2 regions of the Arthrobacter sp. GW460-12-1-14-TSB2 genome follow, and region 2 is predicted to be linked to the other one. Evidence: riboswitches for the same ligand, from Rfam matches in the RefSeq annotation. Region 2 holds a riboswitch; the other holds the start of a gene.
The links. Region 2 has a riboswitch for glycine ahead of AC07YR_RS17205 (L-serine ammonia-lyase). Riboswitches for the same ligand answer to the same signal wherever they lie in the genome.
Positions count from the first base shown of each region.

Region 1: another riboswitch for glycine. It lies ahead of gcvP (aminomethyl-transferring glycine dehydrogenase); the one in region 2 lies ahead of AC07YR_RS17205 (L-serine ammonia-lyase).

Region 1 covers NZ_JBWKYC010000017.1:79,341-82,751, reverse strand. The annotation lists gene AC07YR_RS18190 (MFS transporter) at 1-187, opposite strand, end outside; gene AC07YR_RS18185 (TetR/AcrR family transcriptional regulator) at 257-796, shown strand; glycine riboswitch at 945-1,043, shown strand; gene gcvP (aminomethyl-transferring glycine dehydrogenase) at 1,248-3,411, shown strand, end outside.
Region 2 covers NZ_JBWKYC010000015.1:120,150-123,560, forward strand. The annotation lists gene AC07YR_RS17200 (Lrp/AsnC family transcriptional regulator) at 1-823, shown strand, start outside; glycine riboswitch at 906-1,003, shown strand; gene AC07YR_RS17205 (L-serine ammonia-lyase) at 1,255-2,667, shown strand; gene lipA (lipoyl synthase) at 2,707-3,411, shown strand, end outside.

The sequences.
Region 1 (3,411 bases), on a different contig from region 2:
ACGCGAAGGTCAGCGCAGTGTTGTCCACTGCCACCAGCAATACCGGGAACATCAGCAGCGCCAGGGCCAGCCAGTCGCGCCCCGGCTTCGGGCCGGGTGTCCGGCTGCCGGCAGCGGCAGGGGGCCCGGCCGGACGCGCTGTGAGGTGCCGGGTTGCCGGCGTCGAGGTTGAAGATGAGTTTCCCATGGCAATAACTGTACCGTCTGGACGGTATAGTTAAGAAATGAGCCCGGGCCACCGGGCATGATAGGAACCATGGCCAGAAAACCCGTCGCACGCGAAGCCGTGCTCGACGCCTTTGAATCCCTCCTGATCGAGGTGGGCGAGCGTGCCGCCACGCTGGATGCCGTCGCCAGGCGGGCCGGTGTTTCCAAGGGGGGACTGCTGTACCACTTCCCTAACAAGGAGGCGATGATTTCGGCCCTTCTTGAGCGCATGGACGTGCTGGTTGCACTGGATTTGGGCGCCATGGCGAAGGCTCCGGAGGGAGCGGCGGTCTACTTCATCAGGTCCTCGCTCTGGGCTGATACTCCGCTGGACCGGGTCTTTGTGGCTGCCACGCGGCTCGCCGAAGTGGCGCACAAGGAAACACTGCACCGTTTTGCGGCTGTCCAGGGGAGCTGGCTGGAGCTGCTGGCCGGGGACGTCGGCCCGGCCATGGCAAAGGCCGTGCTGTACATGGGTGACGGCCTCTATTTCAACGCCATGCTGGCCAGCGGTCCCGGTGCCGCCCCGCCCGAAATGAGCGGCGACGTCGACAGCCTGCTGGCCGCCGTCGAGCGGCTCCGGGGTTGACTGCAATGGTGTCCGCGGTCCGCCGCCCGGCAGAGTCGCAACCGGAGCCGTAACGCGGCGTCGGGCTGGGGGGCGGAGTTTGCAGACTGGACTTGCACGTAGGACAATTGCAGCTGTGACTGTTGTCACCGCTAACTAAATATGCCTTTGATCTGCGGCGGGAGAGTTCTGCAAGTAGGTACAAGCAGGCGCCGTAGGAGCAAATCCTCCCCAGGAATCTCTCAGGCCCATGTACCGCCGCGGCAAGGCAACTCTGGAAAGCAGCAGGCTGTCCGTTTGTGCCCCAACCCAGTTGGAGGCAACAACGCCGGACACGCCCTGCTCACCGACGGTGCAAGCGGAGCTGTGCGAAAGCACGGCAACGCGGAAACTCTCAGGTCCAATACAGAGCGGGGAGGAACCCGGACCACTGCGGCGTACCCTGCGCCGCCATTAGTAATGGAGTTCCTTCGTGACGGTTAGTTCAGCCTCCACCACCTTCGTCGATCGGCACATTGGCGCCCGCCGCCAGGCCGACATCGACACCATGCTCAAGTCTGTCGGCTACGACACCGTCGACTCACTGGTAGACACCGCGGTTCCCAACGACATCCGCCAGGACGTCGCCCTCCGCCTTCAGGACGCCCTCAGTGAGGTTGAAGTCCTCGGCGAGCTGCGCAAGCTGGCTGCCAAGAACAAGACGGCCGTGCAGATGATCGGCCAGGGCTACTACGACACCGTGACCCCGCCGGTGATCCGCCGCAACGTCCTGGAATCCCCGGCCTGGTACACCGCCTACACCCCGTACCAGCCGGAAATCTCCCAGGGCCGCCTCGAGGCGCTCCTGAACTTCCAGACCATGGTTCAGGACCTCGTGGGACTGCCCATCGCGAACGCCTCCCTGCTGGACGAAGCCACCGCTGTTGCCGAAGCCGTGCTGATGATGCGCCGCGCCAACAAGAACAAGACCGCCCACGACGGTAAGACCGTCCTCGACGCCGATGTCCTGCCCCAGACCATCGCCATCGTCAAGGGCCGCGCCGAGGCACTCGGCTTCGAGGTTGAGGTTGCGGACCTGTCCCAGGGCCTGCCCGACGGCGACATCAACGGCATCGTGCTGCAGCAGCCGGGCGTTTCCGGCCGGGTGTTCGACCACTCCGCCGTCATCGCCGCCGCCAAGGAACGCGGGGCCCTGGTCACCGTTGCGGCCGACCTGCTCTCGCTGACGCTGATCACGCCTCCGGGCGAGCAGGGCGCGGACATCGCCGTCGGCTCCACGCAGCGACTCGGCGTCCCGCTGTTCTTCGGTGGCCCGCACGCTGCCTACATGGCGGTCCAAAAGGGTCTCGAACGCTCCATGCCCGGCCGCCTGGTGGGCGTGTCCAAGGACAACGCCGGCACCCCGGCATACCGCCTGGCCCTGCAGACCCGCGAGCAGCACATCCGCCGCGAAAAGGCCACGTCCAATATCTGCACCGCGCAGGCACTGCTGGCCATCGTCTCCTCGATGTACGCCGTCTACCACGGCCCCGACGGCCTGAAAGCCATCGCCGAGGCAGTCCACAACAGCGCCCGCACCCTGGCAGCGTCCCTGCAGGGTGCCGGCCTCGAGGTCCTGCACGGCAGCTTCTTCGACACCGTCACCGTCCGCGTCCCGGGCAAGGCCGTTGAAATCGTTGCCGCGGCGGAGGCCAAGGGCATCAACCTGCGCGGCATCGACGCCGACACGGTGGGCATCTCTACTGACGAAACCACGACGCCGGAAATCGTCGCCGCCGTTGCCGCCGTCTTCGGCGCCGAGGTTGCCGGCACCGACGCCGACGCAGGCTTCGCCCTCGAGCCCGCCGTCGAACGTTCCTCGGACTACCTGCAGCACCCGGTCTTCAACACCCACCGCTCCGAAACCCAACTGCTTCGCTACATCCGCAAGCTTTCGGACCGCGACCTCGCACTGGACCGCACCATGATCCCGCTGGGTTCCTGCACCATGAAGCTGAACGCCACCGCCGAGATGGAAGCCATTTCCTGGCCGGAGTTCGCCTCCATCCACCCGTTCGCCCCGGATTCCCAGACCGAGGGCTGGCGTGAACTGATCGAGGGCCTGGAAGCGGACCTCGCCGAGATCACCGGCTACGACCAGGTCTCCATTCAGCCGAACGCCGGCTCGCAGGGCGAACTCGCGGGCCTGCTCGCGATCCGCGGTTACCACCTGTCACGGGGCGATGACCAGCGCAACGTCTGCCTGATCCCGGCGTCGGCGCACGGCACCAACGCCGCGTCGGCCGTCCTGGCCGGCATGAAGGTTGTTGTCGTGGCCACCGCTGCAGACGGCACGATCGACCACGCCGACTTCCAGGCGAAGATCGAAACCCACAAGGACGTCCTGTCCGCGATCATGATCACCTACCCGTCCACCCACGGCGTATACGACGCCGACGTGCGCGAAATCTGCGACTCGGTGCACGCGGCCGGCGGCCAGGTCTACGTTGACGGCGCCAACCTGAACGCGCTGGTGGGCCTGGCCCAGCCTGGCAAGTTCGGCGGCGACGTGTCCCACCTGAACCTGCACAAGACCTTCTGCATCCCGCACGGCGGCGGCGGCCCCGGCGTCGGCCCGGTGGCAGCCAAGGCACACC
Region 2 (3,411 bases):
GTCGGTCAGTTCGCGGTCGGCCTTCCTGCTGCGCGTGACGGCGGCACCGCGCAATCTTCGCGGGGTCTGCACGTGGCTGGCGGAGCAGGAAGAGTCGTCGTGGGTCACGGCACTGTCCGGCACGAACGAGGCCGTGGCAGAGCTGTTCCTTTCCCCGGACGAACTTGGCGGGCTTCTCTACCGGCGCCTGTCCGGGGTGGACGGTGTGCAGTCCTTCTCCATGACACCCCTCCTGGAGTATTTCCGGACCCCCAGCGGCTGGACCCCGGACGTACTGGACAAAAAACAGTACGCCGCGCTCCACCGCGACGAGGACGGCCGGCTGGCCGGAATCCGCACCGGCCAACCCGGTGAGGCACTTGATGAAACGAACCGGTCGCTGGCCGAGCTCCTCCATCGCAACGGCCGGGCCACCGTGGATGAGCTGGCCACCGAATTGTCGGTCTCCAAGGCAACCGTCAGCCGCCGCCTTGAAGCCATGACCAACTCCGGTGCCCTGTTCATCAGGGCTGTGGTGGATCCCGCAGTGCTCGGATTCCCTGTGGAGTCCCTCATCACCGTGACCCGTTCCGGTAAGGCGGCGGAGTCGCCGGGGAAGCACCTGGCCGGCCTTCCGGTGACCCGCTGGGCCGCCGCCTCCGGCGAGGACGTGCTGGCCCAGGTGGCTCTGCCCGGTCTGGACGAACTGCGGCTGCTGCTCGACGATCTCCGGCAGATGGAGACGGTGACGTCCGTCCGGTCCTCCGTCTATGCCGAGATCTTCAAACGCAGCACCGTGATGTACCGGGACGGTATTCCGGAGCGGCCGGCACGGGAAGTGTGACCGTGTGAAGTGGCTCTGTTGCGTGGCATCGCGGCAACGGAGTAAAGTGTGAGCCGTGTCACCGACAAGTGACACATGCTTTTGATCTGCGGCGGGAGAGTCCTGCCGGTACGTTCAGCAGGCGCCGTAGGAGCAAATCCTCCCCAGGAATCTCTCAGGCCCACGTACCGCCGCGGCGAGGCAACTCTGGAAAGTAGTCCGGTCCCCGGGCTCACCGACGGTGCAAGCGGCACGCTGTAACAGCAGGGTCCGCGGAAACTCTCAGGTCAAATACAGAGCGGGGAGGAACCCGAATCATCGTGGCGCCCTGCGCCACCTGAATTATGGAGTTCCTCGTGACGATTCAGCCGTCCTCATCCACGTTTGCAGGCCGCCATCCTGGTCCGCGCCGCCGTGCCCTGCCGCGCGTGAGCTACTAGGGAGCGCCGGCCATGGCTGTTGGTGTCTTTGATCTTTTTTCCATCGGGATTGGGCCGTCGAGTTCGCATACGGTGGGTCCGATGCGTGCTGCGGCGGTGTTCGCGGAGGAGTTGCGGGCGTCCGGTGACCTTGAGAGGGTGGCGGGGTTGCGGGTGGATCTGTATGGGTCGCTCGCGGCGACTGGTCACGGTCATGGGACGATGACGGCGATCCTGCTGGGGTTGGAGGGTTTTCATCCGGAGAAGATTCTGCCGGCGGAGGTGGAGGAGCGGCTGGCTGCGATCGCGGAGTCCGGGAAGCTGCAGCTGGCCGGGTCGGTGCAGCTCCCGTATGGGGTGAAGGACATGGTGTTGCGGCCGTTGACGGTCCTGCCGCGGCACACGAACGGGATGACGTTTACGGTCTCGGACGGCGCCGGTGAGGTGCTGCGTGCGGCGACGTTTTTCTCGGTGGGCGGCGGTTTCATTGTCCGTGAGGGCGGGGAGGACGCGGCGCAGCAGGAGCTGGAGGAGTCGAAGAAGGAACTGCCGTTGCCGTTCCGTACTGCGGCGGAGCTGCTGGGCCGGTGCCAGTCCAAGGGCCTGTCGATCGGGGAGATCATGTTCGTGAACGAACGCGCGTCCCGGTCGGAGGAGGAGATCCGGGCGGGCCTGCTGCACATTTATGCGGTGATGGAGGAGTGCGTGGCGGTGTCCTTGAAGCGTGAGGGTTTGTTGCCGGGCGGGTTGAAGGTCCGCCGCCGGGCCCCGGACTGGCATGAGCGGTTGCTGAAGGAGTCCCGGGATCATGATCCGGAGTACCGGGATCCGAAGTACTGGCAGGAGTGGGTGAACCTGATCGCGCTGGCGGTGAATGAGGAGAACGCCTCGGGCGGGAGGGTGGTGACGGCGCCGACGAACGGGGCGGCCGGGATCATCCCGGCGGTGCTGTATTACGCGCTGCATTTCGCGCCGGGCATGGATCGGGCCACGCAGGCGGACCGGGATGATGTGGTGGTGAAGTTCCTGCTGGCCGCGGCCGCGGTCGGGGTGCTGTACAAGGAGCAGGCCTCGATTTCCGGTGCGGAGGTGGGCTGCCAGGGCGAGGTGGGCTCGGCGTCCTCGATGGCCGCTGCGGGCCTGGCGGAGGTGATGGGCGGCACTCCGGCGCAGGTGGAGAACGCGGCGGAGATCGCGATGGAGCACAACCTGGGGCTGACGTGTGATCCGATCGGCGGTTTGGTGCAGATCCCGTGCATTGAGCGGAACGCGATCGCGGCCGCGAAGGCGATCAACGCCGCGAAGATGGCGCTCTGGGGCGACGGGACGCACCGGGTGTCCCTGGACGAGGTCATCGTGACCATGCGCGAGACCGGCCGGGACATGTCCTCCAAATACAAGGAAACCGCGATGGGCGGCCTCGCCGTCAACGTCGTCGAATGCTGACGTCGAATGCTAAAGCCGAATGCTGAAGGAAAGAGAACAATGACACTGGCACCAGAAGGCCGGAAGATGCTGCGTATTGAGCAGCGCAACGCGGCCACCCCGGTGGAGCGTAAGCCGGAGTGGATCAAGGCCAAGGTCCAGATGGGCCCGGAGTTCGTCCAGCTCAAGAACCTGGTGAAGAAGGAAGGTCTGCACACGGTGTGTGAGGAGGCCGGCTGCCCGAACATCTTCGAGTGCTGGGAAGACAAGGAAGCCACCTTCCTGATCGGCGGTTCAGAGTGCACCCGGCGCTGTGATTTCTGCCAGATCGACACCGGCAAGCCCTCCCCGGTGGACATGTTCGAACCGACCAAGGTGGCCCGCTCGGTCCAGGCCATGGCGCTGCGCTACGCCACCGTGACCGGGGTGGCCCGGGACGACCTCGCCGACGAGGGCGTCTGGCTCTACGCCGAAACCGTCCGCAAGATCCACGAACTGAACCCGGGCACCGGAGTCGAACTGCTGATCCCGGACTTCTCCGGCAAACCCGAGCACATCGGGGCGATCTGCGACTCCAAACCGGAGGTCTTCGCGCACAACGTCGAGACCGTGCCGCGGATCTTCAAGCGCATCCGGCCCGCGTTCCGCTACGACCGGTCCCTGGATGTCATCACCCAGGGCCGGAACCTGGGCATGGTCACCAAGTCCAACCTGATCCTGGGCATGGGCGAGACCCGCGAGGAAATCTCCGAGGCCCTGCGGGAC